4 regions of the Silvania sp. genome follow, and region 3 is predicted to be linked to each of the others. Evidence: predicted binding sites of a transcription regulator. Region 3 holds the regulator's gene; each other region holds the start of a gene.

Evidence for each region. The regulator Fur, encoded in region 3, represses iron uptake genes when iron is present. The targets are predictions, from matches to a motif close to ATAATAATGAGAACNACTATCAA.
Region 1: the regulator Fur is predicted to act here: its motif matches at 2,159-2,181, upstream of ACRDD5_RS16350 (Nramp family divalent metal transporter).
Region 2: the regulator Fur is predicted to act here: its motif matches at 4,804-4,826, upstream of fes (enterochelin esterase).
Region 4: the regulator Fur is predicted to act here: its motif matches at 4,100-4,122, upstream of exbB (tol-pal system-associated acyl-CoA thioesterase).

What each region holds. Positions count from the first base shown of each region.
Region 1 is NZ_JBOGBT010000087.1:11,755-19,421, reverse strand. It holds gene ACRDD5_RS16360 (EAL domain-containing protein) at 1-650, shown strand, start outside; gene ACRDD5_RS16355 (NupC/NupG family nucleoside CNT transporter) at 687-1,874, opposite strand; gene ACRDD5_RS16350 (Nramp family divalent metal transporter) at 2,221-3,459, shown strand; gene ACRDD5_RS16345 (DUF2502 domain-containing protein) at 3,490-3,837, opposite strand; gene ACRDD5_RS16340 (aldo/keto reductase) at 3,964-4,962, opposite strand; gene ipdC (indolepyruvate decarboxylase) at 5,146-6,801, shown strand; gene ACRDD5_RS16330 (ion channel protein) at 6,802-7,667, opposite strand, start outside.
Region 2 is NZ_JBOGBT010000088.1:73,335-81,001, forward strand. It holds gene entF (enterobactin non-ribosomal peptide synthetase EntF) at 1-3,321, opposite strand, end outside; gene ACRDD5_RS16840 (MbtH family protein) at 3,318-3,530, opposite strand; gene fes (enterochelin esterase) at 3,542-4,747, opposite strand; gene ACRDD5_RS16850 (TonB-dependent siderophore receptor) at 5,004-7,244, shown strand; gene ACRDD5_RS16855 (GFA family protein) at 7,432-7,667, shown strand, end outside.
Region 3 is NZ_JBOGBT010000109.1:23,796-31,462, reverse strand. It holds gene nagE (N-acetylglucosamine-specific PTS transporter subunit IIBC) at 1-995, shown strand, start outside; gene glnS (glutamine--tRNA ligase) at 1,175-2,842, shown strand; gene chiP (chitoporin ChiP) at 3,264-4,670, shown strand; gene chiQ (ChiQ/YbfN family lipoprotein) at 4,717-5,046, shown strand; gene fur (ferric iron uptake transcriptional regulator) at 5,142-5,588, opposite strand; gene fldA (flavodoxin FldA) at 5,879-6,409, opposite strand; gene ybfE (LexA regulated protein) at 6,565-6,852, opposite strand; gene ybfF (esterase) at 6,981-7,667, opposite strand, start outside.
Region 4 is NZ_JBOGBT010000066.1:35,672-43,338, reverse strand. It holds gene ACRDD5_RS13040 (TIGR00645 family protein) at 1-263, opposite strand, end outside; gene ACRDD5_RS13035 (ESA_00282 family adhesion-associated protein) at 345-848, opposite strand; gene ACRDD5_RS13030 (hypothetical protein) at 952-1,356, shown strand; gene ACRDD5_RS13025 (cytoplasmic protein) at 1,349-1,801, shown strand; gene ACRDD5_RS13020 (SDR family oxidoreductase) at 1,899-2,795, shown strand; gene exbD (TonB system transport protein ExbD) at 2,875-3,300, opposite strand; gene exbB (tol-pal system-associated acyl-CoA thioesterase) at 3,307-4,038, opposite strand; gene metC (cystathionine beta-lyase) at 4,289-5,476, shown strand; gene yghB (DedA family general envelope maintenance protein YghB) at 5,618-6,277, shown strand; gene ACRDD5_RS12995 (AraC family transcriptional regulator) at 6,347-7,246, opposite strand; gene yqhD (alcohol dehydrogenase) at 7,441-7,667, shown strand, end outside.

The DNA of each region.
Region 1 (7,667 bases), on a different contig from region 3:
CCGGCTATCACGAAATCCTGTCCCGGCTGGAGAGCGACGGCGAAATTCTCACACCGGATAAGTTTCTGCCGCTGGTGGCGCAGTTTAACCTGAGCCGGCGGTTTGATATCAGCGTGGTCGAAGCGCTGCTGGCATGGTTACGCACGTATCCTTCAAGCCAAACGTGCGCGCGCTTTTCGGTAAACCTGATGCCGCTGACGCTAATGCAAAAGGACGTCGCACTCGACATCATTGCCCTGTTTGAAGACTACGCTGTCGCGCCGCAGGCGGTGATCATCGAAGTGACAGAAGAGCAAGCCTTCTCGAATTCGGAAGTCAGTATTCTGAATATTCAGCAACTGCGCGACTACGGCTTTAAAATTGCCATTGATGATTTTGGTACCGGCTATGCCAACTTCGAGCGGCTGAAGCGCCTGCAGGCCGATATCGTGAAGATTGACGGCTGCTTCGTGAAAGATATCTGTCGCGACAGCATGGATGCGATGATCGTGCAGTCCATTTGCAATCTGGCAAAGGCCCGTTCGCTGTGCGTGGTGGCGGAGTATGTTGAGCTGCCGGAGCAGCGCGAGATCCTGCTGGCGTGTGGCGTCGATTATCTGCAGGGCTATCTGATTGGTAAACCGCAGCCGCTCGCCGATCTCCAGGCGTAAAAAAACCGGGGAGATCCCCGGTTTTTTTTAAGCTGATTACAGTACCAGTGCGGCGATAGACGCAGACAGGACGCTGACCAGCGTAGAACCGTAAACCAGTTTCAGACCGAAGCGGGAAACCACGTTACCCTGCTCTTCGTTCAGGCCTTTAATCGCGCCCGCGATAATACCGATGGACGAGAAGTTAGCGAAGGAGACCAGGAACACGGAGAGAATACCTTCGGCGCGCGGGGAGAGCGTACCGGCGATTTTCTGCAGATCCATCATCGCAACGAATTCGTTAGAGACCAGTTTGGTCGCCATGATACTGCCCACCTGCAGCGCTTCGCTGGCTGGCACACCCATCACCCAGGCAACCGGGTAGAAGATATAGCCCAGGATGCCCTGGAAGGAGATACCCAGGACGGCAGCAAACAGGGCGTTCAGCGCAGAGATCAGGGCGATAAAGCCGATCAGCATGGCTGCCACGATCACCGCTACTTTGAAGCCTGCCAGAATGTACTCACCCAGCATTTCAAAGAAGCTCTGGCCTTCGTGCAGGTTAGCCATCTGCAGGTTCTCTTCACTCTCATCCACGCGGTACGGGTTGATCAGTGACAGAACGATAAAGGTGCTGAACATGTTCAGAACCAGCGCAGCAACCACGTATTTTGGCTCCAGCATCGTCATATACGCACCCACGATAGACATGGAAACGGTAGACATTGCGGTGGCCGCCATGGTGTACATGCGGTTGCGGGACATTTTGCCGAGGATATCTTTATACGCGATAAAGTTCTCAGACTGACCGAGGATCAGGGAACTGACGGCGTTGAAAGATTCCAGTTTGCCCATGCCGTTCACTTTCGACAGCACAGTACCGATGGCGCGGATCACAATCGGCAGAATACGGATGTGCTGCAGAATACCGATCAGTGCAGAGATGAAGACGATAGGGCACAGCACTTTCAGGAAGAAGAATGCCAGACCTTCATCGTTCATTTTACCGAATACGAAGTTGGTCCCTTCATTGGCGAACCCGAGCAGGCTTTCGAACATCTCGGAGAAGCCTTTCACGAAGCCCAGGCCCACGTTGGAGTTCAGGAAGAACCAGGCAAGTAACACTTCAATGACGAGTAACTGAACAACATAGCGAATGCGGATCTTTTTACGATCGCTGCTGACCAGCAGCGCAAGCGTAGCAACAACAACAAGTGCCAGGACAAAATGCAGGACGCGGTCCATATTTGCTCCAAATATGAGGCAGGTTTAATTTCCGTGCACATTCTATGAAACAAGAGTAAAGAAAACGAGATCAAAGCCACACTATAGTCACATCCTGTGACGAAACTCATAATTAGGGATAAAAGATACATTTTTGTTATGTTATGTAAATGAGTTCAAAGTTAAGTTTGTGTGCTACGCTTCACAAAAGACTGCACGCGTTTTAGCCTGTCGTGCATCCACACTTCCAGCCTGCTTATTGCTCTTCATTATCACAGTAATCGATTAAACCATCGCAAATGAACTTGATAATCATTCGCATTTTGATAGCATTAAACATAGCAAAGGCTATATTTCAGAGGCAGAGATGACCAACAGTCGCGTTGAGACTAGCACCGGCAGGGCGGCACGCAAGATGCGCTTTGCATTAATGGGACCGGCGTTTATTGCCGCCATTGGCTATATCGATCCGGGTAATTTTGCGACCAACATCCAGGCCGGGGCCAGCTTTGGCTACAAACTGCTGTGGGTGGTGGTGTGGGCAAACCTGATGGCGATGATGATCCAGGTGCTGTCGGCAAAGCTGGGCATTGCGACCGGCAAAAACCTCGCCGAGCACATCCGCGACCGCTATCCGCGACCGATGGTCTGGTTTTACTGGGTGCAGGCCGAAATTATCGCGATGGCGACCGATCTGGCGGAATTTATCGGTGCCGCAATCGGCTTTAAGCTCATTCTGGGCGTCTCGCTCCTGCAGGGGGCAATACTAACCGGTATCGCCACGTTCCTGATCCTGATGCTGCAACGTCGCGGGCAAAAACCGCTCGAAAAAGTGATCGGCGGTCTGCTGCTGTTCGTTGCGGCAGCCTACATCGTCGAGCTGGTCTTCTCCCGGCCCGACCTGGTGCAGTTAGGGAAGGGGATGGCGATCCCGAACCTGCCAACCTCCGAAGCGGTATTCCTCGCCGCCGGGGTGCTGGGGGCGACGATTATGCCGCACGTTATCTACCTGCACTCCTCCCTGACCCAGAATCTGCACGAGGGCTCGCGCCATGAGCGCTACTCGGCGACAAAATGGGACGTGGCGATCGCGATGACCATTGCCGGGTTTGTGAACCTGGCGATGATGGCGACCGCCGCGGCGGCCTTCCACTTCAACGGTCATACTGGCATCGCCGATCTCGATCAGGCCTACCTGACGCTGGAACCCTTGTTGAGCCATGCGGCGGCGACCATTTTTGGCCTGAGTCTGGTGGCTGCAGGTCTCTCTTCGACCGTGGTCGGCACCCTGGCAGGGCAGGTGGTGATGCAGGGGTTTGTCCGGTTCCATATTCCGCTGTGGGTGCGTCGCTCTGTCACCATGATGCCGTCGTTTATCGTGATCCTGATGGGGCTCGATCCGACCCGTATTCTGGTGATGAGCCAGGTTCTGCTGAGCTTTGGCATCGCGCTGGCGCTGGTGCCGCTGCTGATTTTTACCAGCGACAAAACGCTGATGGGCGATCTGGTGAATACGGTAACGGTGAAACGGATTGGCTGGGCGATTGTGGTGCTGGTGGTGGCGCTGAACCTGTGGCTGTTAATCGGCACGGCGCTTGGGCTGTAAAAAAAGAGCCGTAAGGCTCTTTTTTTATTATCAGTGGCGATGACCATGTCCGCCGTGACCATGCCCATGACCGCGGCCTTTGCCCCGGCGGTCGTCACGATCGTTCCAGCCTTCGCGGTATCCGCGCTCGTAGGCGTTACGTTTATCCCAGCCACGATGGTAGCCGTTATCATGTTTACGCCAACGGTGATCGCGCCATTCGTAATTACGGTGCCAGTAACCGCGGTCGCGCCAGCCGCCGCCGTCCCAGTAATTGCCGGAGTTATCCCGATCGCCAATTTGTAATTTTACAGATGGCAGCAGGGTGATTTCGCCAGCAGTAGCGACCAGCGGGGCTGAAGCTATTAAGACAGCTGCCAGAATCAGGGACCTGAACATTGTTATTCTCCTTCACGATCGGAGCCGTAATCGGCTTGTTAACGCAATATTAATGGGCGGTAAAGCCCTGTTTAATCGCCTCAACTCCTAAATCTGAAGGCATAGCACTTTTTGCTAATAGCGCTGTTAATCTGTGCTGCGCAGGATCGCTTCTATTTCGCTCAGCTCAGCTGCGGAGAAGTGACGGTTCGCCAACATGCCTACCGCATCGTCAATCTGCGCGATCTTGCTGGCACCGATCAGGACCGAGGTCACCGCGTCGTGTTGCAGCACCCAGGCCAGCGCCATCTGCGACAGCTTTTGCCCGCGGCGTTCCGCCAGGGCATTGAGCTGGCGGACTTTAGCCAGCGTCTCTTCGGTGAGCTGATCCGGATTGAGGAAGCGACTGCCGCTTGCGGCACGGGAATCGGCCGGAATACCGTTCAGGTAGCGGTCGGTTAACTGGCCGCCCGCCAGCGGTGAAAAGGCAATGCAGCCCACGCCGTTCTGCTGCAGCACATCCAGCAGTCCCGCTTCGGGGGCGCGCTCAAACATTGAGAATTTTGGTTGATGGATGAGGCACGGCGTACCCAGGTCTTCGAGAATGGCGATAGCCTCCCGGGCCTGCTCTGCCGGATAGTTGGACAGGGCGACGTACAGCGCTTTCCCCTGACGCACAATATGGTCAAGCGCGCGCATCGTCTCACGCAGCGGCGTTTCCGGGTCCGGGCGATGGTGGTAGAAGATATCGACATACTCCAGCCCCATGCGCTTCAGGCTCTGGTCGAGGCTGGCGATCAGGTATTTACGTGAACCCCAGTCACCGTACGGCCCTTCCCACATGGTATAGCCCGCTTTGGACGAGATGATCAGCTCATCGCGCAGGCCATGAAAATCCTCCTGCAGAATCCGCCCAAAGTTACGCTCTGCCGATCCCGGCGGTGGGCCATAGTTGTTAGCCAGGTCGAAATGCGTAATCCCGCTATCGAAGGCGCGATGTAAAAGTTGACGGCTGTTTTCAATCAGCGTGGTATCGCCAAAGTTATGCCACAGTCCAAGGGAGATGGCCGGCAGCTTGAGGCCGCTTTGCCCACATCGTTGATACACCATTGACTGATAACGATTTTTATCCGCCTGATAAACCATATCTATTGTTCCTCTTTCTGCGAAAAATACCAATGTATACGTTTACACCTTAACTGAGTCAGACAGATTACCTCGCCACAATTTGTAAAGCATTTGTTCCATGAGCTGAATATCGCCATTCCTGGACAGCTATCACGCTTCTTCAATACTCAAATTGAGGTCAACATCATAAGGATAACTGTCATGCATTCCCCCTACTGTGTCGCCGATTACTTGTTAGACCGTCTTACTGACTGTGGTGCCGATCATCTGTTTGGTGTCCCGGGCGACTACAACCTGCAGTTTCTCGATCACGTTATCGCCAGCCCGGATATTGGCTGGGTGGGTTGTGCCAACGAGCTGAACGCGGCCTATGCCGCCGATGGTTATGCGCGCTGCAAGGGCTTTGCCGCGCTGCTGACGACCTTTGGGGTGGGCGAACTGAGTGCCATTAATGGGATTGCGGGCAGTTTTGCCGAGCATGTGCCGGTTCTGCATATCGTCGGCGCACCGGGGATTGCCTCGCAGAAAAAAGGGGAGCTGCTGCACCACACCCTGGGTGACGGTGAGTTTCGTCACTTTTTCAAAATGAGCGGGCCGATCACCGTCGCCCAGGCGCAGCTGACCGAGCAGAACGCCTGCTATGAAATCGACCGGGTGTTGACCGAAATGCTGAGAGAGCGTCGCCCCGGCTACCTTATGCTGCCTGCCGATGTGGCAAAAAAACCTGCCACTCCGCCTGTAAACGCTCTCATTGACCGTCTGTATGAGAGCGACAGCTTCCGTCTGGACGCCTTCCGCGAGGCGGCGGAGAAACGGCTGGCCGCCAGCGAACGCACCGCGCTGCTGGCTGATTTTCTGGTGCTGCGCTACGGCCTGCAAAACCAGCTTCAGCGCTGGATGGATCACACCCCGATGGCACACGCCACCCTGCTGATGGGTAAAGGGATTTTTGATGAGCGCAAGCCGGGCTTTGCGGGCACCTACAGTGGCTCTGCGAGCGTCGGCACCACCAACGACGCCATTGAAGGCGCCGACACCGTGATCTGCGTGGGCACCCGATTTACCGACACGCTCACCGCCGGATTTACCCACAAGCTCACGCAGCAGCAGACCATCGACGTTCAGCCGCATGCGTCCCGAGTGGGAGATGTCTGGTATACCGGGATCCCGATGGCGCAGGCGATTGAGGTGCTCTCCAGCCTGACTCATCAGTATGCCAGCACCATTGCTGCACCGCGTCCGACGCGACCGCTACACGCTATCCACCCGGGTTCGCTGACGCACGACAGTTTCTGGAAAACGCTGCAAACCTTTATACGCCCCGGCGATATTATTCTTGCCGATCAGGGGACCTCGGCCTTTGGCGCGGCTGCGCTACGTCTGCCCGAAGGGGTGAATTTTATCGTCCAGCCAATCTGGGGCTCAATTGGCTATACCCTGGCCGCCGCCTATGGCGCGCAGACCGCCTGCCCGGATCGTCGGGTGATTGCCATCACCGGCGACGGCGCGGCGCAGCTGACGATTCAGGAGCTGGGCTCGATGCTGCGCGACCAGCAGCGCCCGATCATCATGGTGCTGAATAACGAAGGTTATACGGTCGAGCGGGCGATCCACGGCCCGAACCAGCGCTACAACGACATCGCGCTGTGGAACTGGACGCAGATCCCGCAGGCGCTCAGCCTGAACTGTCAGGCCGAGAGCTGGCGGGTGAGTGAGGTGGTCCAGCTTGAGGAGGTGCTGGAGAAAGTGGCGCATTGCGAGCGGCTTTCGCTGATTGAGGTTATGTTGCCAAAAGCCGATCTCCCGCCGCTGTTGAATGACATTATTCAGGCGCTGGAGGCGCGTAGAAGCGCCTGATTATTTGTCCTCTCGCCAGGCGATCATCATCGGTCTGCCCGCCAGCAGGAGCCAGGCGGGCAGCATCACAATACACAGCAGCGGCATCAGGGTAGTGTCAGGCACCACCACTGCCGCCATAAACAGGCTCAGCCAGGCATCCCTCGTCACCACCAGTACCAGTCCCAGTATTGAACAGGAGATAGTGATCGCCGCCGGGACCGCCTCGACGTGCTCGTGCAGCATCAATCCTAAGGCGACACCGACAAACACCGCCGGGAAAATGCGCCCACCGCGAAAACCACACGCTGCCGCGACTACCAGCGCCGCCAGCTTAATCAGGGCAATGAGCAGATAATCAGAGACGCTAAACGTCTGACTAAAGGCCAACTGCTGCATCTCATCCAGACCTTTAAACAAGGTAATGCTGCCGCCAAGGGCCCCGAGGATCCCCAAAATCAGCCCGCCCGCGCCGAGAATCAGCACCGGGTGTTTCAGGCGATGCATCAGTCGGTGCAGACGCGGCAGGCACCACACCGCCACCATCCCGAGCGCGATGGCAATGGCGGCCACAATCGCACCGCTAAACAGATCCGCCAGATGCATCTGGCCGTACGGCGCAATCGGCAAGGAGAAATGCGGGTGGAAAAACAGGCTGGTGGTCAGCGCACCCGCCGCGGCGGCCAGCAGCGGGGCGAAGAGCTTGTCCCACAGCGGGATGTCATTGTTGCCGTTCAGGGTCTGGGAAAAAATGAGCGCCGCCGCCACGGGCGTACCGAACAGGGCGCCGATGGTGCCCGCCGAGGCCAGGATCGTCCAGTCGAGGGTCGCCACCCGGGGGAAGACGCGCGAGCCCACGGCAACGGCCAGCGCGATATTCACCGCCA
Region 2 (7,667 bases), on a different contig from region 3:
CTGCTGCATCGGGCCCGTTGGTCGCGGCGACTGAATACCCGTAATCGACCAGCGCGGGCTGAGGTAGCGGGCCAGCACGCTGAACTGCCAGGCAAAACCGGAGGCCGGATGGAAGCAGAACAGCGTTGGGCCGTCACTTTCGCGCAGCGGCAGAATGGTCTCGTAACCCAGGCGCTGGGCCTGCTCGTCGCTCATCCCTGATGCCAGTAAGGCGCTCAGTTTACGCACCGTCGACGCCACCATTACCTGACCGGGCGTGACCTGGCGGGCAAAGTGGCGGCTCAGGCTGGCGGCAAGACGCATCGCCAGCAGCGAGTGACCGCCGAGGGCGAAGAAATCGGCCTCGATATCGTTGATCTCACAGCCAAGCAGCGTGGAAAACGCCGCCGCAATTGCGTGTTCCGCTTCGCTTTCCGGCGCACGTCCTGGGGTTTTAACGGTCAGTTCCGGCAGCGGCAGCGCCTTGCGATCCAGCTTACCGTTGGCGCTGAGCGGCAGGTCGCTGAGTTGCAGCAGCACCACCGGCACCATATGCGGCGGCAGCTGGGTTTTCAGCTCCGCCAGCAGCGCGTCGCGATCCAGCGGCAGGCCGGACTCAGAGACGAGGTAGCCCACCAGCTGGCGGGCATCGCCGCCGGTGGCTGTCGCCTGGTTAATCACGCAGGCATGAGTCACCGCCTGCGCCACGTCCGGCAGGGCCAGCATCGTCCGGTCGATTTCGCCCAGCTCAATGCGCTGACCACGAATTTTTAGCTGATCGTCGCTGCGACCCAAATACTCTACCGCGCCGTTGTCCAGCCAGCGGGCCACATCGCCCGTGCGATACATGCGCTCACCGGGGGCAAACGGATCGGCAATAAAGCGACTGGCGGTCAGATCCGGGCGGCCAAGATAGCCCTGCGCCAGCTGAATGCCGGTGAGATACAGATCGCCCGCCACACCGAACGGCACCGGGCGCATCATTGCGTCCAGAATGCGCAGGCCGGTGTTCCACAGCGGGAAACCAATCGGCACACTGTTGCCCTCGACGGCGGCCAGTTCCGGGCCATATGCCGGATACCAGCTGACGTCCACCGCCGCTTCGGTCGGGCCATACAAATTATGCAGCGCCACCTGGGTGAGCTGTTCCCACTCGCGACACAGCCCGGTCGGCAGGGCTTCGCCGCTGCAGAACACCTGTTTCAGGCTGGCGCAGCAGGCCGCATTTTCCGGCGTCAGCGAGGCGACAAACGCCGCCAGCATCGATGGCACAAAGTGGGTGGTGGTTACGCCGTACTGCGCAAAGAATGCCTGCATCGCCAGCGGATCGCGGTGCGCCTCCGGCTCGGCCATCACCAGCTTCGCACCGGCGATGAACGGCCACCAGAACTCCCACACCGATACGTCAAAACTGCACGGCGTCTTTTGCGCCACCACATCCTGTGCAGTGAGCGGATAGTGGTTTTGCATCCACAGCAGGCGGTTGACGATGGCGGTTTGTCCGACCATCACCCCTTTCGGGCGGCCGGTGGAGCCAGAGGTAAAGATGATATAGGCGGTCTGTTCCGGCGTGCTCAGGTGCAGCGGTTCGCTACCCAGCGCAGGTAATAGTGTGTTGTAACTAAAGCTGGCCAGCGGAAGATGGCTAAAGCGCGCGAGCTGGTCGTCGGTGGCGATCAGCAGCGACGGCTTCGCATCCTCGAGCATCATCTGCAGGCGGTCGTCGGGATACCCGGTGTCCAGTGGCAGCCACGCGGCCCCCGCCTCGACGATGGCATGCAGCGCCAGGGTCAGGAACACCGAACGCGGCAGCGCCACCGCCACGCTGTCGCCGGGTTTGACGCCGCGTGCACGCAGGAGCGTCGCCAGAGCCACCACCTGCTCGCGCATCTGGCGATAGGTCAGGTTGTACTGGGCATCAGCCAGCGCCGGGGCGTCCGGGGTTTTCGCAGCCTGCTCCGCTACCAGCGTGCTCAGGGTGGTGAGCGGCAGCGGGACCGCAGTCTGGTTGATGTTCTCCAGCAGTCCGTACTCGTCATCAGAGAGAGTTTCCGCCTCGCCGCAGCGCAGGTCGCTGTTGGCGGCAAACTGGGCCAGCAGGGCATGCAGGCGTTCGACATGGCGCACCAGAGCGGCCTCATCGTAACGCTGTTTGTTGGCGAGGATCTCAATGCTCAGCCCGCCCTGTTCGTCCGGGAATAGCGCCATTTCGAGATCATTCACCGGACCGGTCGCCAGGGTATGCGTCACCGCCTGTACGCCGTCGAGATCCAGCTGGTAATCGAACACTTTGACGTTAAACACCGGGCCAAACAGCGCTTCATCCCGGGCAGCTCCCCCGCTGTCGCGAACGATCTGCTCGGCGTCGTAACGCTGGTGGCGGCGCATTTTTTTCATCTGTCCGGCCAGCCGCTGGGCCAGCTCCGGCAGGGTTTCCTGCGGGTTGATGTTCACGGCCAGCGGCAGCACGTTGAGCACCGGGCCGGTGGCGGTCAGCGCCGCAGAACCCATTCGGCGCATAAAGATAAAACCGGCAGCATAATCAATGCGCCCGGTCAGACGGGCGAGCCACAGGGCCACCAGCGCCAGGGCCAGATCGGTTGGCTGGGTCTGGCTGGCATGGGTCAGCTTGCTGAATGCGCGGCGGTCAGCAGTCAGCTTCAGGCGCAGAATGTCAGTGGTGGCAGCGCGTCCCGGCAGCGGTGCGCTGGAGAGCGACACCGGCGGCGGCAGATGTTTGCGCTGCTCAGCCCAGAATGCGCCATCCCGGGTATAAGCCTCGCTGTCGCGGTAGCGCTGATACTCTTCCACCACTTCGGCAAACGGGGTAAACGGGGACGCTGGCGTGGTTTCGCCTTGCGACCAGGCGCGGTAAATAGCCACGATCTGGCGGGTAATGGTCGGGAAACTGAAGCCATCCACCACTAAATGGTGATAGCGCTGATACCAGTACCAGCGGTTATCCGCCACCTGAATCAGCAGATGGAAGGCCAGCGGCTGCCCGCTGTCGACGCGCAGATTCTGGTTGAGATCGGCGTGCATTGTCGCCAGCGCGGCACTGTGCGGATCGGCGTCGGCACGCAGATCGACAATCTGCGGCTCCGGCAGTTGGAACGCGTCGTCCACCCACTGCCAGATTTCGCCGTTATCTTCGGCAAAACGGGTGCGCAGGGTATCGGCCTGCATCATGCCCGCCACCACCGCTTTCGCCAGCAGCGGGGCGTCAAGCGGGCCGTTCAGCTCGACGTAATGCGCCACACTCCAGGCATTGGGCAGGTCGGAAAGCTGTTCCGCCATCCAGATCCCCGGCTGGGCGGCAACGAGAGGATGTTGTGCGCTCATGATTTCACCTGTGCAAAATGGGCCGGGATAAGGGTTTGCCAGTGGGCGACAAGCCACTGCTGACACGCCTCCTGCGACTGCGGCTCGCACACCACGCGCCAGCCGTCGGGCAAGGCGCACTGCTGCGGCCACAGGCTGTACTGCTGCTGACCGTTTTGCACAATGGCGAACAAACCCTGCGGATCGTCGAAGGGGTTACTGAATTCCATACCAGACTCCGTTATTGAATAAGCGGCTGCCAGAGAGTCATCAGCCCCTGCGTCAGCCCTCCCCGCCAGCAAAGTGCATCATGTCCACCGTCAACCGGACGCCAGACAACCGGCGGCTGCGCGTGCTGTAGTTCGGCATACAGCGCCTGAGCGGCGCGGTAAATCAGCGGTTCACGTCGTCCCGCCTCCAGCACGATGCGCAGGCCCTGCACCGACAGGTTTTGGTTTTTAAGCTGTTCGATAATCACGCCGTCCTGGTTCGCGCCGCGATGCGGCCACCAGAAGGAGCCCGACTGGCTGAGCACACAGCCAAAGCGCTGGGGCCAGTTTAGCCCGGCGTACAGCGCGGAGAGGCCGCCAAAGCTCTGCCCTGCCACCACCGTGCGGTCGGCGCGGTCGCTGAACGGGGCGAGTGCATGAATTTTTGGCAAAAGCTCTTCCTGCACCGCCAGCCAGAAGTCGGGGTTACAGGGCAGCTCGCGGCTACGGTGGGCGGTGTCGATAACGTCAATTAAGACATAGACGGCGGGCGGCAGTTGATTGCTGTGAGTGAGCGCGGTCAGCGCGGGCCATACCGGCATGCTTTCGGCCCAGAACTGCCCGTCAAGCAGCACCGCCAGCGGGCGCTCGTGCGGGGTTTCATCGCCACTCGTGAAGATCCACACCCGGCGCGTATTGCCCAGTCTTTCGCTGGTCCAGGAGATACACTGGGGTGGCGGGTACGACGCGTCGGGTCGGTCCCAGCCGGGCTGCAGCGGGGCCTGCGGCATTTCGAGCGCCGAGACCGGGTGCCCGCGTCCACCGCGCCAGTGCTGTGGGTTAAGCGGATCGGCAATGGCGTTGGGCAGCAGTTTGCGCCAGCCTTCGCGCAGGGCCATGCGGTCCGGCGGATCGGTGGCAAACACTGACTCAATGAAATCGTCGTCATGTTCGGAGGGGATAAAACAGTAGCTTCCGCGCCAGCTGGGGCTGAACTCACCCTGCCACTGCCAGATGTCAGTATCGGCAATGCGCACCAGCGTCTGCGGGCGGGCGTTGTGGTGGTGATCGGTCACACCTGTGATGTAGAGCCACACCCGTTTGAGCGGCGAGGTGTGCTGCGTTCCACCGGGGTCACGCCACCAGAACGTGACTTTATAATGATCCCCTTCCGGCACCCTTTCGGGCCCTTTTTTTGCCTGCCACCAGGCATTGCTTCCCGCTTCCAGCGTTGTCACCGAGTTAACCCCAAGACCTGTTCTGTTTTTTTGATAAAAGATAAACAATATCGATAATATTATTGATAACTATTTTCATTTGCAATAGCGTATGGGCGCGCTGTGGGAAGCGCAAACAATTTCTTAGCCATGCCCTGCACTGCGTACGGACTCAGGAACGAGGCGTTTTCGCAAATTGCGGGCGATATCATGCCGTCTCCTCACCCGTTAGGGAATGGAGCCATGGGGAATACGGCACCGAAAAGCAGGACATACAATGAATAACAAGCTTCACTCTCTGGCCTTACTGGTCAATCTGGGGATCTACGGTGTTGCACTGCCGGCCATGGCCGCCGACACCGCCGCAACAGAAGATACGATGGTGATCACCGCCGCCGAGCAGAACCTGCAGGCGCCGGGCGTGTCGACCATTACCGCCGATCAGATCCGTAAAAACCCGCCTGCACGCGATGTGGCTGAGATCATCCGCACTATGCCGGGCGTGAACCTGACCGGCAACTCCACCAGCGGCCAGCGCGGTAACAATCGCCAGATTGATATCCGCGGGATGGGCCCGGAAAACACCCTGATCCTGATTGACGGCAAGCCCGTCACCAGCCGTAACTCCATCCGTCTGGGCTGGCGCGGCGAACGTGACACCCGCGGCGATACCGGCTGGGTGCCGCCAGAGATGGTTGAGCGCATTGAAGTGATCCGTGGTCCGGCCGCCGCACGTTATGGCAACGGCGCCGCGGGCGGCGTGGTGAACATCATCACCAAAAAAGTCAGCAACGAGTGGCATGGCTCCTGGAACACTTATCTGAATGCCCCTGAGCATAAAGAAGAGGGCTCCACCAAACGCACCAACTTTAGCCTCAACGGCCCGCTGGGCGGGGATTTCAGCTTCCGCTTATACGGCAACCTTGATAAAACCCAGGCCGACGCGTGGGATATCAACCAGGGCCATCAGTCTGAACGTACCGGTGCCTATGCCGATACGCTGCCCGCCGGGCGTGAAGGGGTCGAAAATAAAGACGTTAACGGCGTCCTGCGCTGGGACTTTGCCCCGATGCAGTCCCTGCAGTTTGAAGCGGGCTACAGCCGTCAGAACAACCTCTACGCCGGTGACACGCAGAACACCAACAATGACAACAGCAGCAGCGGTCTGGTGAAGCAAAACTACGGCAAAGAGACCAACCGTCTGTATCGGCAGAACTTCGCCGTGACCTGGAACGGCGGCTGGGATAACGGCATTACCACCAGCAACTGGGCACAGTACGAACACACCCGCAACTCGCGTCTGGGCGAAGGGCTGGCGGGCGGTCTTGAAGGGCTGTTCAACAGCAACCAGTTTACCGATACCGACCTGTCCGACGTGATGCTGCACAGCGAAATCAACCTGCCGATCGACTTTATCGTGAACCAGAACCTGACCCTGGGCACTGAATGGGATCAGCAGCGCATGAAGGACATGTCCTCCAACGGCCAGGCCCTGCAGGGTGGCGCGGTTCCGGGGATCGACAACAACCGCAGCCCGTATTCCGATGCGGAGATCTTCTCTCTGTTTGCCGAAAACAACATGGAGCTGACCGACAGCACCATGCTGACCCCGGCGCTGCGCTTCGATCATCACTCGGTGGTGGGTAACAACTGGAGCCCGTCGCTGAACCTGTCTCAGGGCCTGGGCGACGACTTCACCCTGAAAATGGGTATCGCCCGCGCCTATAAAGCGCCGAGTCTGTATCAGACCAACCCGAACTACCTGCTGTACAGCAAAGGCCAGGGTTGCTACGCCAGCGCCGACGGCGTCGGCTGCTACATGCTGGGTAACGAGGATCTGAAAGCAGAAACCAGCATCAACAAAGAGATTGGCCTGGAGTGGAAACGCGACGGCTGGCTGGCGGGCGTGACCTGGTTCCGTAACGACTACCGCGACAAGATTGAAGCCGGTTACGCGCCAGTGGGTCAGACCTCACTTGGCAAAACCAAAACGGATATCTACCAGTGGGAAAACGTGCCGAAAGCGGTAGTTGAAGGTCTGGAAGGCACGCTGAACGTGCCGGTCAGCGATGCGGTTAACTGGACTAACAACATCACCTACATGCTGCAGAGTAAGAACAAAGAGACCGGCGACCGTCTGTCGATCATCCCGGAGTACACGCTGAACTCGACCCTGAGCTGGCAGGTACAGCAGGATCTGTCAGTGCAGTCTACGTTCACCTGGTACGGCAAGCAGCAGCCGAAGAAGTACAACTACAAAGGCCAACCGGCGACCGGTTCTGAGCTGGACGAAGTCAGTCCGTACAGCATCGTGGGCATGAGCGCGACCTGGGACGTGACCAAATACGTCAGCCTGACCGGCGGCGTGGATAACGTCTTCGACAAGCGCGTATGGCGTGCGGGTAACGCCCAGACTACCGGGAATACCGCGACTGGCGCGTACATGTACGGTGCGGGGGCTTATACCTATAACGAGCCAGGCCGTACGTGGTATATGAGTGTCAATACGCAGTTCTGATGAGAGCGTTAAGGCAACGTGCGTTGTCATGCTCATCAGTTAAGTATTGAGGAATGATCCCTTCACCTTATGTTCAGCAGAATATAAGGTGAACGGGTGAACCCCTGACCTGCTCCCTCCGCTGTGAGCAAGGAGCTGACGATGCTATCTTTATCACTCTCTGAGCGTTGATAAGGTATCGACTGATATGGAATTGACACTGTCAGGTGGGTGTTTATGTGGGTTTATCAGATTCACAGCGATTAACCCTGCTTCCTCTCATTCCTGCTCCTGCGATATATGCCAGAAGCATTCCGGTTGTCAGACCGCAGTATGGCTTGAATTCAACTCGGCGGACGTTAAATGGACGGGTGAAGGGGGCACGCCTTCTCTGTTCCGCTCATCTTCGACTTCATCCCGAGCATTTTGTGCCAGGTGTGGCAG
Region 3 (7,667 bases):
GTCTGGTGGATATGGTGCTGTCGTCACGTAACCCACTGGCAACCCACTGGTACATGCTGATCCCACAAGGTCTGGTGTTCTTCGCTATCTACTACGTGGTGTTCCGCTTCACGATTACTAAATTCAACCTGATGACCCCGGGTCGTGAACTGGCGGTTGCCGGTAGCGAAGCGGATGGTCAGGACGTTAATGTCAGCGCGGGCAACACGGAAGATGTTTCCGGTCTGGCGCGTCAGTACATCGCTGCGGTCGGCGGTTCAGACAACCTGACCGGTATCGATGCCTGCATCACTCGTCTGCGTCTGAACGTAAAAGACTCTGCTCTGGTTAACGAAGCCATGGCGAAGCGTCTGGGTGCCTCTGGCGTGATTCGCCTGAACAAAACCAGCGTGCAAATCATCGTCGGCTTTGTGGCTGAGAAGATAGCCAACGCCATGAAAACTACCGGCCCAGTCGCCGCCGCAGAAGCCGCTCCGGTCGCTGCTGCAGCCGCACCAACGGCGGTTAAACCGCAGGCGGTGGCTAACGCAACGACTATCGCCGCGCTGGTTTCCCCGGTAACGGGTGACGTGGTAGCTCTGGAACAGGTTCCTGATGAAGCCTTCGCCAGTAAAGCCGTTGGCGACGGTGTTGCGGTAAAACCAACGGATAAAACCGTGGTTTCTCCGGCAGCGGGCACCATCGTTAAAATCTTCAACACCAACCACGCGTTCTGCCTGGAAACGGAAAAAGGTGCGGAGATCGTTGTCCATATGGGTATCGATACCGTCGCGCTGGGCGGCCAGGGCTTTAAACGCCTGGTGGAAGAGGGGGCAGAAGTGGTTGCTGGTCAGCCGATTCTGGAAATGGATCTCGACTTCCTGAACGCCAATGCGCGCTCCATGATTAGCCCGGTTGTCTGCAGCAACATCGACGACTTTAGCGGTCTGGTCATCAAGGCGCAGGGTCAGGTTGTGGCCGGTCAAACCCCACTGTATGAAATTAAAGGCAAATAAGTGCTCCTGAGTTAGCGTTAATGCCTGAGCGGCGGGGATAATCCCCGCCGCTTTTTTTTGCAGCAATCGCCCCGATTATTCTCTGCGAAGACGTTTTATACGTAACTAAAGGTTGTCACTACGCCCGGCTTATAAGATCATATGCCGTTATACGTCGTTTACGCTTTGAGGAATCCACGATGAGTGAGGCAGAAGCCCGCCCAAGCAACTTTATTCGTCAGATCATCGATGAAGATCTGGCCACTGGTAAGCACACTACTGTTCATACCCGTTTTCCGCCGGAGCCGAATGGCTACCTGCATATTGGTCATGCGAAATCGATCTGCCTGAACTTTGGCATCGCGCAAGACTACCAGGGTCAATGCAACCTGCGTTTCGATGACACCAACCCGGTAAAAGAAGACATCGAGTACGTAGAGTCCATTAAGAACGACGTGCAATGGTTGGGCTTCAACTGGTCTGGCGACATCTGCTACTCCTCTGACTATTTTGACCAGCTGTACGCTTATGCGGTTGAGCTTATCAACAAAGGTCTGGCCTACGTTGATGAACTCTCTGCTGACGAAATCCGTGAATACCGCGGCTCGCTGACCGCGCCGGGCAAAAACAGCCCATACCGCGATCGTAGCGTGGAAGAGAACCTGGCGCTGTTTGAGAAAATGCGCGCCGGTGGCTTCGAAGAGGGCAAAGCCTGCCTGCGTGCCAAAATCGATATGGCATCGCCATTTATCGTGATGCGCGATCCGGTGCTGTATCGCATTAAATTTGCCGATCACCACCAGACCGGCAGCAAGTGGTGCATCTACCCGATGTACGACTTCACCCACTGCATCAGCGATGCGCTGGAAGGCATTACGCACTCCTTATGTACGCTTGAGTTCCAGGATAACCGCCGTCTGTATGACTGGGTTCTGGATAACATCACCATTCCGGTGCATCCGCGTCAGTACGAGTTCTCTCGTCTGAATCTGGAATACACCGTGATGTCCAAGCGCAAGCTGAACGAACTGGTCACCGATAAGCACGTTGAAGGCTGGGACGACCCGCGTATGCCGACTATCTCTGGTCTGCGTCGTCGTGGCTACACCGCTGCGGCCATTCGTGAGTTCTGCAAGCGCATCGGCGTGACCAAGCAGGACAACACCATCGAGATGGCCTCGCTGGAATCCTGTATCCGTGAAGATCTGAACGACAACGCCCCACGTGCGATGGCGGTTATCGATCCGGTGAAACTGGTTATCGAGAACTACCCGCAGGGTGAAAGCGAGCTGGTGACCATGCCTAACCATCCGAGCAAACCGGAGATGGGTAGCCGTGACGTGCCGTTCAGTGCTGAAATCTGGATCGATCGTGCGGATTTCCGTGAAGAAGCCAACAAGCAGTACAAGCGTCTGGTGATGGGTAAAGAAGTGCGCCTGCGTAACGCCTATGTGATCAAAGCTGAGCGCGTAGAGAAAGACGCGGAAGGCAACATCACCACGATCTTCTGCAGCTACGACGCGGAGACCCTGAGCAAGGATCCGGCTGACGGTCGCAAGGTAAAAGGGGTAATTCACTGGGTTAGCGCCGCACATGCGCTGCCGATTGAAATCCGTCTGTACGATCGCCTGTTCAGCGTGCCAAACCCGGGTGCGGCAGACAATTTCCTCGACACCATTAACCTGGAGTCGCTGGTCATTAAGCAAGGTTTTGCTGAGCCGTCCCTGAAAGCGGCCGTTGCCGGTAAAGCGTATCAGTTTGAGCGCGAAGGCTATTTCTGCCTCGACAGCCGCTATGCCACTGCGGACAAACTGGTGTTTAACCGTACCGTCGGTCTGCGCGATACCTGGGCAAAGGTCGGCGAATAACCGATACCCCCCTGAGCGCCGCGTAATGCGGCGTTTTTTTTGCTTATCAATCAAGTCATTGCTGGTGTTAATCTTCGCGATGCGAATTAATTGCATTTCCCTCCGCTGTTAGCCTTCTCCCCCTTGCTTCAAATTAATCCCATTCTGTCGCGAATTAATGCAACCACTAAAAATAACTGGCTAATTTTGAAGATTATTTTAATTGATTATTCTGTCGCGCGGGCGTTGTTACAAATGGCAACCAAATATGTGCACTTCGTCATAATCCTGACTTTTGATCGCTAAAAAGGATTGATAATTCGCGTCGCGAAAAATAGTCTACAGGCAGTAGATGTAAATGAGTATTTCTGCTTACGTCGACTTTTTAACTTTTGTTTTTTCGCCGTTTAAGGCGCTTTTAATACGTCAAAGAGGATTAACTATGCGTACGTTTAGTGGCAAACGTAGTGCGCTTGCGCTGGCTATTGCCGGTGTGACAGCAATGTCTGGTTGGATGGTCTCTCCAAAGGCTCAGGCCGAAGGTTTTGTCGATGATTCAACCCTGACGGGCGGTGTCTATTACTGGCAGCGTGAACGTGACCGTAAAGACGTTGAATCAGACAAATACAAAACTAACCTCGCTCACTCCACCTGGAACGCCAACCTTGATTTCCAGTCCGGCTATGCAGCGGACATGTTCGGTCTTGATCTGGCCGCCTTCACCGCGATTGAAATGGCGGAAAACGGCGACAGCGGACACCCGAACGAAATTGCATTCTCCTCCAGCAACAAAGCCTACAAAGAGGACTGGTCCGGCGATAAGAGCGGGATCAGCCTGTACAAAGCGGCAGCCAAATTTAAATACGGTCCGGCCTGGGCGCGCGGTGGCTGGCTTCAGCCTACTGGTCAAACCTTATTAGCGCCGCACTGGAGCTTTATGCCGGGTACATACCAGGGCGCTGAAGCCGGGGCGAACTTTGACTACGGCGATAGCGGGGCGTTGAGTTTCTCCTACATGTGGACCAACGAGTACAAAGCGCCGTGGCACCTCGAGATGGACAAGTTCTATCAAAACGACAGAAAGACCCGCGTCGACTATCTCCACTCCCTTGGTGCGAAATACGATTTCAAAAACAACCTGATTCTGGAAGCGGCATTCGGTCAGGCTGAAGGCTATATTGATCAGTATTTTGCCAAAGCCAGTTATAAGATGGATGTGGTGGGCGGCCCGCTGTCGACCAGCTATCAGTTCTACGGCACCCGTGATAAAGCCAACGACAGCACCGTCAATGATATCTACGACGGCACCGCCTGGCTGCAGGCGCTGACCCTGGGCTACAAAGTCGGGCAGGTGGATTTACGCCTGGAGGGGACTTACGTCAAAGCCGAAGGACAGCAAGGCTACTTCCTGCAGCGTATGACCCCAACCTATGCCTCTTCCAACGGTCGTCTGGATGTCTGGTGGGATAACCGCTCCGACTTTAACGCCAACGGCGAAAAAGCGGTCTTCTTTGGTGCGATGTACGATCTGAGCAACTGGAACATGGCAGGCTGGAGCGTCGGTGGCTCGTATGTCTACGCCTGGGATGCGAAGCCAGCGGACTGGTTTATCAACAGCGCGGGCCAGCGCGAAAACAACCCGTCCAACAACATCAAAGAGTCAGCCTATAGCCTGGATGCGATCTACGTCCTGCAGGACGGTCGTGCGAAAGGCACTATGTTCAAGCTGCACTTCACCCAGTACGACAATCACTCCAGTATCCCAAGCTACGGCGGCGGTTACGGCAACATCTTCCAGGATGAGCGCGACGTGAAGTTTATGGTTATCGCCCCATTCACTATCTTCTGATGATGCTTCCGGCGGGGTTACACCCGCCGAAACGGAGACCGCTATGTTGAAAAAAATCCTGTTTGTCGCGGTATTTGCCGCCGGGCTTACCGCCTGCGCAGAGCCGCAGACCCAGAAAGAAGATTCACGTCTGAAAGAGGCTTATAGCGCCTGTATTAATACCGCAGAGGGATCGCCGGAGAAGATCGAAGCCTGCCAAAGCGTGCTGAACGTGCTTAAGCAAGAGAAAGCGCACGAGCAGTTTGCGACCCAGGAAACGATAAGAGTGGCTGATTATCAGGCCTGTATTCAGGCGCGCAAAACCGGAAACGATCAGGAAGTGACGAAGCGTTGCGACCAAATCTGGAAGGAAATTCGCAGTAATAACAGCAAGTAATCAGCTGTTATTAGGCCCGGTATGCGTCAGCGCTACCGGGTTTTTTTTGCATAAAAAAAGCCAACCGTCAGGTTGGCTTAGCGTGTGCGGATGAATTATTTCGCGTCGTGCGCGTGGTCATCTGCAGTGCAGTCGCCTTCAGCGCAGTGGCCGTACAGGTAAAGACTGTGGTTGGTCAGACGAATGCCGTGACGTGCAGCAATTTCACGCTGACGGGATTCAATAGAGTCGTCGCTGAATTCGATCACTTTGCCGCAATCCAGGCAAATCAGGTGATCGTGATGATGCTGCTGCGTCAGTTCGAAAACGGATTTACCGCCTTCGAAGTTATGGCGTGTAACGATGCCAGCGTCGTCAAACTGGTTCAGTACACGGTACACCGTGGCCAGACCAATCTCTTCGCCCATGTCGATCAGACGCTTGTATAAGTCTTCCGCACTGACATGATGGTTATCCGGACCCTGAAGCACTTCCAGAATTTTTAACCGTGGAAGCGTGACTTTCAGTCCGGCCTTCTTTAATGCGGTATTGTTGTCAGTCATGCGGAATCTGTCCTGTTGCTAAACGATTCACTTCTATAGAAGAAGTGACAGAAAGTGCACCTGAGAGAATGCGTCTCATTATAGAACTGCCATGGCTGAATGAAAACTGCAAGTCTCAAGCAAAGTATGCTTATAAAAACGTGGTACCGCCAACAAACTTGTTACAGGGTGACCCGTTTAATCCTGGTTGATTGTACAGGTATGACAGCAAAAGTTAAAAATTTGTAGCAATTATTTTGATTGATAATACCTATCAATGCGGCGTAACTACAGGTTACGCCGCCACAACATCAGGCGTTGAGGATGTCGTCGAGGTGCAGCTCTTCGCGGATCTGCTTAACCCATTTGTCCACGCGCTCTGCGGTCAGCTCCGGCTGGCGGTCTTCGTCGATAGCCAGTCCCACAAAGTTGTCATCATCAGCCAGACCTTTAGAGGCTTCGAAGTGATAGCCTGCAGTTGGCCAGTGGCCCACGATCACTGCGCCACGCGGCTCAATGATGTCGCGAATGGTGCCCAGCGCATCGCAGAAGTACTCTGCGTAGTCTTCCTGGTCGCCACAGCCGAACAGGGCTACCAGTTTGCCATTGAAGTCGATCTCTTCCAGAGACGGGAAGAAGTCGTCCCAGTCGCACTGCGCTTCACCGTAGTACCAGGTTGGGATGCCCAGCAGCAAGATATCGTAACCTGCGATGTCTTCTTTGCTGCTTTTCGCAATGTCATGCACATCGGCAACGTCTTTACCAAGCTGTTTTTGAATGTTTTTCGCGATGTTTTCGGTGTTACCGGTGTCGCTGCCGAAAAAAATGCCGATGATTGCCATGAGTAAAATAACCTCTTGAAACTTAATAGTATGGTGGCGCAATTTAGCCACGGATAAGGGCAATCATAGCAGAACAGAGAAGCCTGCGGAAACTGCTATCGCGCAGGACTGCACTCTGTGCTACATGAAAGCAACAAGGAGGGGAGTTTTCTGACTTACGCTTTGTCGTGCCATTTCTCGAGCTGCAGGATCAGCATCTCTTCAATAAGCTCACTGCGGCTGATGTCGCGGGCATTTGCCAGCTCGTTCAGCGCATCGACGGCGTCCGCATTGAGTTTCAGCTCGACGCGTTTAAGCCCACGACTTTTATCGCGTTTGAGCTGATTGCGCTTATTAATGCGCAGCTGTTCATCACGCGAATGCGGATTGGTTTTCGGTCGTCCCGGGCGCCGCTCATTCGCGAACAGATCTATTGTTGTGCGGTCCGTGTTTTCTTTGGCCATGATTCTGAGACTTCGGGGGAAACAAGACGCCCTGCTAAAGCCCGGGCGATAAGCGCGCCATCATACATCAGCGAAATCGGCACGCCAACGACTGGTGGCCCGCAGGCGACCAGTCGCTCTCTTTTTAATCAATTTTCGATGTCGGCGAGGTAACGGCGGATGGCACGCAGCACGGCATCGGGTTTTTCGGCATGCACCCAGTGCCCGGCACCGGCAATCACATGCGCCCGCGCCCGCGGGAATTGCGCCAGCAGCGCGTCCCGATACGCTTCGGTGACGTAGGGCGAATTGCCGCCGGGAATAAACAGCGCCGGGTGCGACCAGGCCGGCACCGGCTGCCAGCCAACGATGTTGCTGTACTGATCCCACAGCGCAGGCACGTTAAAGCGCCACTCACCGTCCACGAAGGATTTCAGCAGAAACTGCACCACACCTTCTTCATCAAGGTGCTCACGCATCACCGTGGCGGCCTGCTGGCGGGTGCTGACCCCGGCCTCTGTAACGGCATTAATCGCGGCGAAAATCTCATCGTGGCGGCGCACGGCATAATCCACCGGGGCCACGTCGATCACCACCAGACCGTCAATACGTTCAGGTGCAAGCGCGGTCAGCGCCATCACCGCTTTACCGCCCATGGAGTGGCCGACAAGCGTCGCCTTTTCAATATTGTGGGCGTCCAGCGTATCGAGCAGATCCTGAGCCATATCGGCATAGGTCATCTGTGCCGAGCGCGGGGACTGACCATGGTTACGCATATCCACCTGCAGGAGAGCGTGGTCCGTCACCAGATCCCGTGCCAGCACGCCGAGGTTGTC
Region 4 (7,667 bases), on a different contig from region 3:
TCAATATCCAGCTGCGAGACAAAGTTTTCATAGCCCGAGAACATCACCATCACCAGCAGACCGCCTACCAGCGTCATGTCTACCAGCGACAGCAGCAGCAGGATCAGATCGGCTTCAGCGATACTGAATATATGCGGCAGGACGTGAAAAATTTCCTGGAAGAATTTAATACAGAGGGCAACCAGCGCCAGCGAGAGGCCAAAATAGACCGGGGCTAATAGCCAGCGGGAGGCATACATTGCGTTTTCAAAAAAGCGTTCCATAGTGTCCTGTCAGCAAACGAAACCAGAACGCAGTATATCGCAACAGCACAAATTGTTTGCAACAACTAAACAACAAAAACCTTACACTTCATCAGGTTTAACGATCGGCCGTTGATACTCCGGCCATACCAGCACCACCAGCGACGGGTAGGCTTCGAGGCTAAACTCACGAAAACACTGGCGCAGGTTCATCACCTCCAGATCGGAATGGGACACCTTTTCGCCGTTCAGGCAGCGCTTTTTGATATTGTCATAATACTTGTACACCGCCGAGTTCAGATCGCTGCAACGACGCTGAGCGTCAAACAGATCGGGAATGCTATTTATTTCCACCATATTCATTCGTTTAATTGTGGCATGGAGAAAATCAATATATTCATGATTTACGCGCCAGTACCATACCGGCGTAATCGCATTCATCAGCATTGAAAAATGGTCTTCGCCCTCTTCTTTTGACATCCGCTCTGGCGGTGCCTGGGTGTGTGCATTCTGTGCCTCGTTACTTTTATTGAACTCGCGCATCAATAAAAGAACCCCGGCGGTAAGCAATAACAAAGTAATGACAGTATAAAAAATGCTGTTCATAGGCAGGCTCCATTTTTTTTGATTTTAAATTTGCCTCATGTTATTGTCAACGAATCTCACACTCCTGACAACCCTACCCCATTGAAATTAAAGGAAATATAAAATGTTGCCCGACAATCTGGTTCCGGCCAAGTTTCACATTTCTTCCGTGGAACCCAAACCGCCAGAAGCAGAAAGCAATGCAAATTTCACTAAGGGGAAAAGAACGCTCGCTGATTTCGCACCTGATATATTAATTGGTGTTACCCGTACCGGTAACTCCCGCAATATGTTGCTTGAAGAGCACGACCGCCATATTAAGGACCGGTTATTTCGGGTGGTTAAAATCGAAGTGTTCGCCCGCCTGCTCAATGATCTGCAGGCGGAAGGCGAAATAGATGCGCAGGCTCTAAGTCAAATATTGACTGAAAAGACCGATGAAATAAACGAAGCGGGTAATGAAATCTGGTTAAACCTAATTACCTGCGAGCGAAATTCACCTGTTTTTTATAAGCTTGAGGATGAATAACGTGAAGGATACTGATAATAATAACGTTTATTTGACTTTAGATGACAAAAAAAGCGATGAATTTATCTTAGAGCAAAACCTTGAAGCGCTTAAACAGATTAAGAACGGTGAACTGCAGCGCATTGCCAAAGAGCTACTTTCGATCCCGGCGGGTCTGGTGCGGCTGAAATGGCAAAACCGGCGGGAGATTTATCCCTTGCAGGTTAAAGAAGAGATTTACGGCGCGACCATCAATGCCATCATGACGCAACGCCCGGAATTAAAAGAAAAAATCCTCGCCCGTCTGGAAAGCAATTACCAGTATTTACTGGCGCGTGAAACCGCCACCCTGCGCGTAACCCGCAAGCTGGCCGAAGAAGGCTACCGGACCTCTAACGTCACCACCGTCGCGCTGGATGAAGAGGCGCTGGCCGCTAAAACGCCCCCAACCTCAGAAAAGCCTTAAACCCCCTCCTCCGCATTCGGGATTATCCTGGATGATCCCTGCCAGCTGGCGACTCTCCTAAGCTTAAAAGCTGACAATGCAAGCAAGGAGAACATGTATGACCACTTCGCAGAGCAAAATTCAGGATCCCACCACTCAGTATTACACCGGTGAATACCCGCAGCAGATTCAGCCCGCACCTGGCGTGCAAAGCAAGATGGACCCGGTACCGGACTGCGGCGAGAAGAGCTACAAGGGCAGCGGTAGACTCCTGGATCGTAAGGCGCTGGTAACAGGAGGCGACTCCGGGATTGGGCGTGCTGCCGCCATCGCTTACGCACGTGAAGGGGCAGATGTCGCCATTAACTACCTGCCCGCTGAAGAAGAAGATGCGCAGCAGGTCAAACAGCTGATCGAAGACGCGGGACGCACCGCGGTGCTCATCCCGGGCGATCTGAGTGACGAAAACTTTGCCCGTTCGCTGGCGCATAAAGCCCACGAAGCGTTAGGCGGGCTGGACGTGCTGGCACTGGTGGCCGGGAAGCAGGTCGCCGTCGAGAAAATTGCCGATCTGACCACCGAACAGTTCAAAGAAACCTATGCGGTGAACGTGCTGGCGCTGTTCTGGATAACCCAGGAGGCATTGCCGCTGCTGCCCGCCGGGGCCAGCATCATCACCACCTCGTCGATTCAGGCCTATCAGCCTAGTCCGCATCTGCTGGACTATGCCTCCACCAAAGCAGCCATTCTGAACTACAGCCGTGGGCTGGCGAAACAGGTGGCGGAAAGCGGGATACGCGTCAATGTAGTCGCGCCAGGCCCCATCTGGACGGCGCTGCAGATTTCCGGCGGCCAGACCCAGGAAAAAATCCCCAAATTTGGACAGCAGACGCCGATGAAGCGCGCGGGACAACCTGCTGAGCTGGCGTCGGTGTACGTCTATCTGGCGAGTCAGGAATCGAGCTACGTGACGGCGGAAGTGCACGGCGTATGCGGGGGAGAACATCTGGGGTAGTGTGAGGATCTGCCCGGTGGCACTACGCTTACCGGGCCTACAGATCTAAAACGGCAACCTGTTGGTTGCCGTTTTACGCTTATTTGGCCGCTGTTTTCTCTTCGCCGACCAGACCAATCTTCAGGTAACCCGCCTGATGCAGCGTGTCCATTACCTTCATCATGGTTTCATAGTCGACCGACTTATCGGCACGGAAGAACACCGTGGTGTCTTTCTTACCTTCAGTCAGCGTGTTAAGCGCCGGGATCACTGACTCGTCGGTCACCGGATCGTTACCGAGGAACATCGTTTTGTCCGCTTTCACCGACAGATAGATTGGCTTTTCCGGACGCGGCTGCGGCTGGCTTGAAGAAGCCGGCAGATTGACTTTAACGTCCACTGTCGCGAGCGGCGCAGCAACCATGAAGATAATCAGCAAAACCAGCATGACGTCGATAAACGGCGTCACGTTGATTTCGTGCATTTCGCCATTATCGTCCAGGTTTTCATTAAGACGCATTGCCATGACGAATCAACCTAAGTGTAATTTCTGAGCAGAACGGACGGGCTTCGCGGAGCTGGCACTCAGGTCCAGATCGCGGCTTTGCAGCAGCAGAACCTGTGCGGCAACGTCACCGAGGGTTGCTTTGTAGCTGCCAATCATACGGGCGAAGATGTTATAGATAACCACCGCCGGGATAGCAGCAACCAGACCAATCGCCGTCGCCAGCAGGGCTTCGGCAATGCCGGGGGCCACAACGGCAAGGTTGGTGGTTTGCGTCTGGGCGATGCCGATGAAGCTGTTCATGATGCCCCAGACGGTGCCGAACAGACCCACGAATGGCGAAATCGCACCAATGGTGGCGAGGAAACCGTTACCCCGGCCCATATGGCGACCAATTGCGGCGACGCGACGTTCCAGACGGAAGCCGGTACGCTCTTTAATGCCTTCATTGTCTTCACTGCCCGCGGAAAGCTCCAGCTCGTTCTGCGCTTCGTTGATCAGCAGAGTCGTCAGGCTTTTTGCCTGGAACGAAGAAGCCATATCGCTCGCCTGATTCAGGTTGCGGGCTTCGGCCAGCTGCTGCTGCTCGCGCTTAAGACGGCGTTTGTGCGAGATCAGCTCAACGCTCTTGCTAAAGAAAATAGCCCAGGTGACGACAGACGCCAGAATCAGGCCGATCATCACAATCTTCACCACGATGTCGGCATGCTGATACATACCCCAGACGGAGAGATCCGTCTGCATCAAATTATTACCCACTCGGTATCTCCAGGACGCAAATCACAAAATCTGAGCATAATAATATCAAAAACGCGTCGAATTGATAGTAGTTCTCATTAGTATTTACATGGTGCCGGAATTTCGGTTAACTTTCCTTGCGCTCACGCAGGAAAAATTTCCCGGAAACAAATTTTAAAAAATTTTCTTCTTTATGTACCCACCTCTCGTGACCATTTTTACTTTCATGGTAGTCTGGACGTCCAGACGTATAAAAACAGGTTGCGCACACATGAAAGAGAAGCATCTTGATACCACGCTTGTCCAGGCGGGACGCAGTAAGAAATACACCCTCGGCTCGGTGAACAGCGTGATCCAGCGCGCGTCATCGTTGGTGTTTGAGACGGTCGAAGCCAAAAAGCACGCCACCCGCAACCGGGCCAAAGGCGAGCTGTTTTATGGTCGCCGCGGGACGCTGACCCATTTCTCTTTGCAGGAAGCCATGTGCGAGCTGGAAGGCGGCGCAGGCTGTGCGCTGTTCCCCTGCGGCGCGGCCGCGGTGGCGAATACCATTCTGGCGTTTGTTGAACAGGGCGATCATATCCTGATGACCAACACCGCCTACGAGCCCAGCCAGGACTTCTGCACCAAAATTCTCAGCAAGCTGGGGGTGACCACCGGCTGGTTTGATCCGCAGATCGGCGCCGATATTGCCGACCTGATCCAACCCAATACCCGCATTGTGTTCCTGGAATCCCCGGGCTCGATCACCATGGAGGTGCATGATGTGCCTGCCATCGTGCAGGCGGTGCGCAGCAAAGCCCCGGAAGCGATCATCATGATCGATAACACCTGGGCGGCAGGGGTGCTGTTTAAAGCGCTCGACTTTGATATCGATATCTCGATTCAGGCGGCCACCAAATACCTGATTGGCCACTCTGACGGCATGATCGGCACGGCGGTATCCAACGCCCGCTGCTGGGACCAACTGCGCGAGAACGCCTATCTGATGGGGCAAATGGTGGACGCCGATACCGCCTATATGACCAGCCGCGGCCTGCGTACGCTGGGCGTGCGCCTGCGTCAGCACCACGAGAGCAGCGTGCAGGTGGCCGAGTGGCTGGCGCAGCATCCGCAGGTGGCGCGCGTTAACCATCCGGCGCTGCCGGGCAGCAAAGGCCATGAATTCTGGCAGCGGGACTTTACCGGCAGCAGCGGTCTGTTCTCATTTATCCTGAACAAGCGCCTGAGCAACGACGAGCTGGCGGCGTATCTGGACAACTTCTCGCTGTTCAGCATGGCCTATTCCTGGGGCGGGTTTGAATCGCTGATCCTGCCAAACCAGCCAGAGCAGATTGCCGAGCTACGCCCGGGTGGCGACGTGGATTTTACCGGTACACTGATCCGTCTGCATATCGGCCTGGAAAACGTCGACGATTTGATCGCCGATTTAGCGGCAGGCTTTGCGCGCATCGAGTAGCAAAGGGAGAGAAAACAGCTCAGAGGATACTTTTCCCCACATCGCCTACAGAAAAGTCTGAATTGTTGCGCCTGCGATCAAAGCCCGCAGGCGAAATAGGGAGTACACTAGGTTCATATACGCTGTTCCACAGGAAAGCCCATGGCTGTTATTCACGATATTATCGCTGCACTCTGGCAACACGACTTTGCAGCGCTGGCGGACCCGCATGTAGTCGGGGTGGTTTACTTCGTCATGTTCGCCACCCTGTTCCTGGAAAATGGGTTACTGCCCGCCTCCTTTTTACCGGGCGACAGTCTGCTGCTGCTGGCAGGCGCGCTGATTGCGAAAGGGGTGATGGACTTTACCTCGACGATGGTTATCCTCACCTCCGCAGCCAGCCTGGGCTGCTGGCTGAGCTATCTGCAGGGCCGCTGGCTCGGTAATACGCGGATCGTGAAAAGCTGGCTGGCGCAGTTGCCGTATAAGTATCACCAGCGGGCAACCTGTATGTTTGATCGCCACGGCCTGCTGGCCCTGCTGGCCGGACGCTTCCTGGCCTTTGTACGCACCCTGCTGCCAACGATGGCGGGGATTTCCGGCCTCTCTAATCGCCGCTTCCAGTTCTTTAACTGGCTGAGCGCGCTGCTGTGGGTCGGCGTAGTGACCACCTTTGGCTATGCCCTGAGCATGATCCCGTTCGTGAAGCGCCACGAAGACCAGGTGATGACCTTCCTGATGATCCTGCCGATGTTCCTGCTGGTGGCGGGTCTGGTGGGTACCATCGCGGTGGTGATTAAGAAGAAGTACTGTAGCGCCTGACGGTTACTCCCCTCACCCCTGCCCTCTCCCACAGGGAGAGAGTTAGGGTGAGGGCAACAGCCCGCACCATCACATCCCCTGCATCGTGCGGATCCGCGCTGCATCTTCCCCCGGCGTGACGCCAAAGTAGCGTTTAAACTCCCGACTGAACTGCGACGCGCTCTCATACCCCACACGTAGCGCCGCCGCGCTGGCCTTCATCCCGTCGTGGATCATCATCATGCGCGCTTTGTGCAGACGATAGCTTTTGAGATATTGCAGCGGCGAGGTGCTGGTGACCGACTTAAAATTATGGTGGAACGCCGAAACGCTCATGTTGGCCTCGGCAGCCAGCTGATCCACGCTCAGGTTTTCGGTGTACTGGCTTTCGATGCGCTTCAACACCCGGCTGATCAGGCTAAAGTGGGTCTGACGGCTGACCAGCGCCAGCAGTGCCCCGCCGCCCGGCCCCAGCAGGACGTGATACAGGATCTCACGGATAATCTGCTTGCCGAGGATGCGCGCATCCAGCGGGCGCGCCATCACGTCCAGCAGACGTTCAATGGCGCAGAGGATCTCATCCGACAGGGTGGCAGAGTTAATGCCGCTGGCCGCCATCGACGGGCAAAACAGTTCGTCCTCGCCAATATCCATCAGCAGCTCCTGCAGCTGCAGAATATCAATATTTAAGCGAATACCGGCCAGCGGCACCGCCTCTGTCGCGAAGGTTTCACATTCGAAGGGTAAAGGTACTGTCAGAAGCAAATATTCACGGGTGTCATAGCGGAACACCCGCTCATTGATATAGCCCGTTTTATGGCCAGAAAAGAGAAAAATGATACCGGGCTGATACATCACTGGCGTGCGCGGTCCGGGCTGTGTGCCGTACAGCAGACGAACGTCTGGTAGCAGGTCATCAAGCTTATTTGCATTATCTTTCAGTGTGTTAATTTGCGCAGTGAGCTGCAGGCACGTCTCTTCACGGTTCATCTTTGCTGAGTCCGGGTACGGTTTCCGATGATGACAGTGTGCGCAGGTTTACCCATTTTCTCCAGCACTGTGTAGAAATGGGCAAGACATCGGCAGAAATGTGCATTGAGAGGATAGCCTGCGCTCGCCACAATGAGCACCATCAGGCAGCCGTCTGCGCCGCCACGTTTTTCACCCACCTAAGGGAACGAGCAATGAACAATTTTAACCTGCATACCCCAACCCGCATTCTGTTTGGTAAAGGCGCTATCGCCGACCTGCGCGAGCAGATCCCAACCGGCGCTCGCGTGCTGATCACCTACGGCGGCGGCAGCGTGAAGAAAACCGGCGTGCTGGACCAGGTGTATGCCGCACTCGACGGCCTGGACGTGCGTGAGTTCGGCGGCATCGAGCCGAACCCGTCGTACGAAACACTGATGAA